DNA from 2 places in the Paracerasibacillus soli genome. Region 2 is predicted to be linked to the other one. Evidence: predicted binding sites of a transcription regulator. Region 2 holds the regulator's gene; the other holds the start of a gene.
The links. Region 2 encodes Rex, which represses fermentation and respiration genes when NADH is low (regulators of the CRP and FNR family bind a similar motif). Its sites were predicted from a motif close to TTGTGAAATATTTCACAA; they were not measured.
Positions count from the first base shown of each region.

Region 1: a site for Rex is predicted at 2,140-2,157, ahead of qoxA (cytochrome aa3 quinol oxidase subunit II). Genes of this name have one in related genera too.

Region 1 covers NZ_JBHLWL010000022.1:412,787-416,222, reverse strand. Annotated here, with positions in the region: gene qoxB (cytochrome aa3 quinol oxidase subunit I) at 1-1,014, opposite strand, end outside; gene qoxA (cytochrome aa3 quinol oxidase subunit II) at 1,092-1,949, opposite strand; gene ACFFIS_RS08670 (DUF2628 domain-containing protein) at 2,495-3,436, shown strand, end outside.
Region 2 covers NZ_JBHLWL010000062.1:125,785-129,220, forward strand. Annotated here, with positions in the region: gene groES (co-chaperone GroES) at 1-234, opposite strand, end outside; gene ACFFIS_RS16070 (CPBP family intramembrane glutamic endopeptidase) at 647-1,345, shown strand; gene ACFFIS_RS16075 (YdiK family protein) at 1,352-1,546, shown strand; gene ACFFIS_RS16080 (redox-sensing transcriptional repressor Rex) at 1,672-2,310, opposite strand; gene moaC (cyclic pyranopterin monophosphate synthase MoaC) at 2,354-2,836, opposite strand; gene ACFFIS_RS16090 (ABC-F family ATP-binding cassette domain-containing protein) at 3,257-3,436, shown strand, end outside.

The DNA of each region.
Region 1 (3,436 bases), on a different contig from region 2:
ACCATGTCCCATTGTATAGAAATGGTGTGCCCAAACTAGGAATGATAATGCCGAAATGGCAACCATACTGTAAACCATTGACTTATATCCATACAAATTACGTCGTGCAAACGTTGAAATAATTTCACTATAGATACCGAATGCTGGAAGTACTACGATATATACTTCTGGATGTCCCCAAACCCAAAATAGGTTTGCCCAAAGCATGTCCATTCCACCATTTGCCATCGTGAAAAATTGTGTTCCAAACAAACGGTCCATCGTCATTAGTGCAAGTGCTACTGTTAATACAGGAAAGGCAAAAACAATAATGACATTTGTAATAAGGATGGACCATGTAAACATAGGCATCTTCATTAATTTCATACCAGGTGCACGCATTTTTAATATTGTCGTAATAAAGTTAATACCGGTCATCAATGTACCAATACCTGCAATCTGAATTGCAATAGCATAGTAGTTCATCCCGACACTTGTACTAAAATCATTACTTGCAAGTGGGAAATATGCTGTCCAACCTGCATCAGGTGAACCCCCAACTACAAACGAAATGTTAAACAACATCGCCCCAAAGAAGAACAACCAAAAGCTAAGTGCATTTAATCGTGGAAATGCAACATCACGAGCACCAATTTGTAATGGGATAACGACGTTCATTAATCCAATAACAAATGGCATTGCCATAAATAAAATCATCACAACACCGTGTGTTGTAAAAATCTCATTGTAATGTTGTCCATCTAATAAACCATTTGCAGGCATGGATGTTTGTGCCCGCATGAGCAACGCATCTGCTCCACCCCTAAATAACATAAGTAATGCAGATAAAATATACATAATACCAATTTTTTTATGATCAACGGTTGTTAGCCATTCTTTCCAGAGATAACCCCACTTTTTAAAGTAAGTTACTCCAGCAACGATTGCGATACATACAACGACAATCGCGATTTGTGACATAACAATCATCGGTTCGCTATGAGGTACTGCAAATCTTGAAAAGTATTCCTTCATGTTGTAACTCCTTTTTTTGCTATGACATTACTTTTCTTTCATTCGTTCTATCACGATAACTAAATGTACAAACAATGTTATTCATTCATTTTCATATGATGGTGTCCAGCATGTTCCCCTTCAGGCGCTGGTAAGAATGTTAAATGTGTCCCATTATATGTTTTACGACCAACATGTCCATCTTTTAATAATCCATTAAAGTCTTTTTCCGTCAAATTATCTGCTGTTTGTTTCACATCTGTTACCCAACTATCAAAGTCTTTTTGTGGCATTGCCAATGTTTCAAACTCCATTTCAGCAAAACCAGCTCCACTAAAATTAGCATTTCGTCCAAAATAAGAACCTGGTGTATCTGCTAGTAAATGTAACGTATTCACCATGTCACTCATTGCATATTTTTGACCCGCAAGTTGCGGAATCCATAAACTCGTAATAGGTCCATAAGAATATAGTCGGAATTCTATCGGTCTATTAACCGGAATGTTAACGTAATTTACAGTTTCAATATTTTGTTCTGGATAACTAAAATGCCATTTCCAGTTTGAAGATGCCGCATAAATAATGAGCGGTTCCTGATCCTCATAACCCTTTGGTGTTGCTTCAACTTCACTTGTTGATTTAATCGTAACAACTGATAAGAAAGCAACGATAAGTATCGGTATAATAATCCAGATTGTTTCTAATACCTTACTACCTTCAATATGTGGTGGTTTATAATCCTTAGTCGCTTTTGAAGCACGATACTTCGTCAGCATAAATATATACAGTGAAACAACTGTTATCACGATAAAGGCCATCGTCCACATGGAAATCTTAATAACGTTGGCCTGATTTTCAGCTACTGGCCCTTTTGGATCTAATACTTTTAGATCACAACCTGTTAACATTGTGACAATAGTAATAACTAAGCCTAGTACAATCCATTTCTTCTTCATAATTATCCCCTTTCTATTTAGTTGTCTTCAGTATGTGAACCACTTTAACATGAGATTCAATTCTTCTAACCTGAACGAATGATAAGTAGATCAAAAGACTTTTTGAAACTATGTAATTTTATTCCTATTTTTTTACATTTTCCATTTCAAAACTAATATGTCACAAAATCTTCAATTGTTTTTATACATTTTGTGACAAAAGTCACAGACAAAATTTTCCGAAAGGATGTAAGTGAATTTTTATATTAATATAAAATAGCACGCATTCACCCCTCACTACTTTATGCCCAGCCCTATTTACCCTTGCCATAAAGCCCTCTTTTCACTTAATATGTCCATTAAGATATAAAAGTAATATCATTTTTAAATGTAATATGACATAAAAATAAAACAGGCTTCTATATCCAACTATTTATTTTGCTGCGACTTGCGTTACAATACACGTATATTCATAGATAAATCTTATCAAACTAGCACATGGTTGATATTGATAACAGCAAATAAAAATAAGTAGACAACTTGTCATGATAGAGAGGAGTGACATATTGATTTGCTCAAGATGTAAGACTGAAAACTCCCACGATGGATTTTACTGCGCACAATGTGGATACCCTTTAGAAAAGACGATTGAAAGTAATATTCACACACAAGATGATTCGGGAAACAGTGCGGAAATAAAAGATAAAGAATTATTTGTACATCAGTTTGAAGAGGATGTACGTTTATTTGTAGGAAAAAAGGCAGACCTATATGAAATAAAATGGGAAAAGGCATCGAAAAAAAATGGGCTATCTTTTAACTTTGCTGCATTTTTCTTCTCTTTATTTTGGTTAGGTTATCGAAAAATGTATAAACCAATCATTTTTATTTTATTAGGATTTCTCGGCATCGATATTTTATTATACTTTCTCGGTTACGAGTACAGTATGGACCTTCGCGCAGACCCCATTGATTATGCCATTCAAATTGGGGTATCTGTTCTTTTAGGATTATACGGAAATGCTTTATATGAAAAGCGTGTACAACAACAAGTAAAATTGATTCGACACATGAAGCCGAATCAGATAGATCGCGAGACACTATATAAAGAAAATGGCGGAACTAGTTGGCTAGGTATTATATTCTCTGCTGTACTCATTTTTCTCGTTTATGGCATACCTTCTTACTTTTTGCCAATACATATTAATTCCATTGACACAATTAAATATTCTCATTTTGAAGACTCACCAGAAATTACGATTGAAGAACTATTTGATTATATTTTTACCACTGGTAGTTGGGAATACACAAACAAAAATCAAGATACCGATCATGTAGATTTTCATGGTATGATGCATGTTGATAACGAGAAACATGATGTGTTGATTTCATTTTATAATGATCGTCATTTAGATACATTAGAAGTTACAACGATTTATATAAACGGAGAAGAACTTTATGAAGAAGATGCAAATGATTTTTTGGATTATTTATTTTATCTGTACAGC
Region 2 (3,436 bases):
TTTGGAGAAAATAATACGATCTCCTTCTTTCACGTCAAGTGCTACTTTTTCACCGCTATCCGTCACACGGCCTGATCCAACAGCAACAACTTTTCCTTCTTGTGGCTTTTCTTTAGCTGAATCTGGTAATACAATACCGCTTGCTGTTGTTTCTTCAAGTTCTACAAGTTCAATGACAACGCGATCTCCTAGTGGTTTAATCATGTAGACAACCTCCTTAATCCTTTTCCTCATATTTTTATTAGCACTCTTCTATTGCGAGTGCTAACACCAATTAATATATTAATTAATTTATAAAAAAAATGCAAGTATTGTACTTCTTTTTTATGTAAAAATGTCAATTGCTTGTCACATTTAATGTTTTCCTATGTACGATGTGATTTTTAATTTCAACTATTCTCACTATACCCATGCTGAGGCAGCACCCTAAGATATGCGAAGTTTTGTACCGAGGCATTACTGTGAATAAGGGAATTAGCAAATACATACAAGATAGTTTGATCCTGTACATTTTTTTAAAAAGCCTTCATACATTTTGAATGAGTTATAATATACGATATGTACCGTTAATTATGTTAAAATACTTCATACATGTTTTCATACAAAGTATTGAAGATAAAATTAAATCAAGAAGGAGTTTTTCTCATTGGCTAAACGTTATTGGTGGGTCATCATCGCCTACTTCATTATGCAGTATTCAAATTTAATCGTCGTCCCACCCTTACTTAAATGGCTTCCATTTGAAAATGCAACAATCGTAGTATACTATTCTATATTTGCTTTCATTGCTTGTTTAATCGCCGTTTTATTCTTGATGAAACCCGATATGAAGGCGGGTGTAGATGAAAACGCAACTGGCGCGGAATCTACCATAATGTGGATTATCGTTGGTGTATTTATGGCCTTCTTAGGACAAGGTATAGCTGGCGCAATCGAATTATATGTATTCAATGTCGAAACACAATCAGAAAACACACGCTTTATTACAGAAATTGCAAAGTTATTTCCTGCCTTTATCATTATCACAACATTGATTGCACCTATTTTAGAGGAGATTATTTTTAGAAAAATCATTTTCGGTACACTTTATAAGAGAACAAACTTTTTTGTTGCCGCAATTTTATCGGCCTTAGCGTTCGGTTTCATTCATGGAGAGCCAGAGCATATTCTCGTCTATAGTTCCATGGGACTTGTATTTGCCTTTTTATATGTAAAAACAAAACGGATACTTGTACCTATTGCTGTACATATGTTAATGAATGCAATCGCCTTATATTTTAACTTTAATCTCCCAGAAGATATACAACAAAAGACACAAGTAATTTTACACCTATTTGGAGGATAAAAAACAATGCGAAATTCTTTACTTACAAAAGGAATAGTATACTTTCTCATGGGAACCTTTTTCCTATTCATTGCAATACAAAGTGTAGAAGATACCGTGTGGAATATTACAACCCTATTAATTGCAGCCATTGCTACACTGGATTTTGGTTTAGCAATTAGATTGATGATGCTACATTTTAAAACTTCAAAAAAAAGATAATGAGGCTGGGACAGTCTGACATCCTCGTTCAAATACTATAACTAGTAAAAAGTTCCGTGTTTCATACTGCGTGTAGTAGTTGAGGGAGGGGTCTGACACTTTGGTTTTGTCCCAGCCATGTCTATTTAATCATCTTTTTTTAATGGGTAATGTTTTAGAAAATAAACAAGTGCTTGCAATTCAACTGCGAGATCAATATGATGTACCCGAATATGATCAGGCACCGTAATACGAGCTGGTGTGAAGTTTAAAATCCCTTCAATGCCATGTTCAACTAACTTCTCAGCAATATTGTCAGCCTCCGTCGCTGGAATCGTTAAGATAGCCACTTTCACATTACCAACGTGTTCCGCTAGTTCATCTATATGGTAAACAGGAATTCCACCGAAATCCATTCCTACTTTACTTTCGTCTGCATCAAAAGCCATTACGATTTTCGTATTATTATTTTTTAAGAAGTTATATTTTAAAAAAGCAGTTCCTAAATTACCTACTCCAACTAACGCAACCTCGGTTAATTCATCCTGATCTAATGTTTTACGAAAAAACCCAAGCAAATACTCTACATTATATCCATAACCTTTTTTACCTAAAGCCCCAAAGTAGGAAAAATCTCGTCGTATTGTCGCTGAATCAACTTTAACTGCTTCACTCAACTCTTTTGAGGAAACGCGATTTTTCCCCTGGTGCTGTAAATTATTTAAAAATCGGTAATATAACGGTAATCTCTTTGCTGTTGCTTGTGGAATTTTACTTTGTTCCATTATTATTCCTCCTAGCTGCTAGCTGACTTTGTTTATTTCTTCGTTACGAACGTTTGTAATCCCCAGATTTTCCACCTGTTTTTTCTATTAAATAAGTTTGACCAATCGTCATTCCTTTATCAATTGCCTTACACATATCATATATTGTCAAGGCAGCTGCTGATGCTGCCGTTAACGCTTCCATCTCTACACCTGTTTGCCCTTTTGTTTTAACTGTAGATATTATCTCTAATTCATATGTTGCTTCATCTAGTTTCCAATCAAATGTAATGTTTATTCCTTTTAATTGCAAAGGATGACACATTGGAATAATCTGCGAAGTATTTTTTGCCGCCATGATGCCTGCAATTTGTGCAACAGCAAGCACATCCCCTTTTTCAACTGAAAGATTAATAATCTTCTCATATATTTCTTTTGCTACAAAAATACTTGAGCGCGCCACAGCAATTCTTTCCGATTCGGACTTTTCACTAATATCAACCATATGTGCCCGACCTTCTTTGTTAAAATGTGTAAAATCAGTCATTCTCTCACCCCTAAGATAATGAACCTTTTCTTCTACTATACCAATTTTTACAGAAAAATGGTATAAAATCGTGATTATATTCACAAATGTATTGCGTGGAATACTTAATTTAGCTACACTTTAACGACAACTACCATTATAATGATATATATATGATTATCGGGCGTGTTTAAAAAGATAGATAACCGCACTTTCCCTACTTATGGGAACAAAGGCTACGTTCGCAACTTCCTGTTGCAATACCATTGTAACCTACGTCTTTTAGGCCCGAACGAATCGGGCTTTTGACTTTCTGTTAATTGACACTTCCACGCTTGAAGTGATAACCATATAGTCTGTGATAAATAAGGACCGGGTATCATATTTTTGAGCCCTTTAAACTTCCTTATAAATAATGATGCTTTTTTGAGGTGAAATATCATGATACTGATGCAACTAACAGGGATTTCAAAATCCTTTGGTGCTGAAGAAATTTTAAATAATATAAAATTAGAAATTAAAGACCGTGATCGTATTGCGATTGTTGGTCGTAACGGTGCTGGGAAATCTACATTATTAAAAATAATGGCTCATCAAGAAACTTACGATGTTGGGGATATA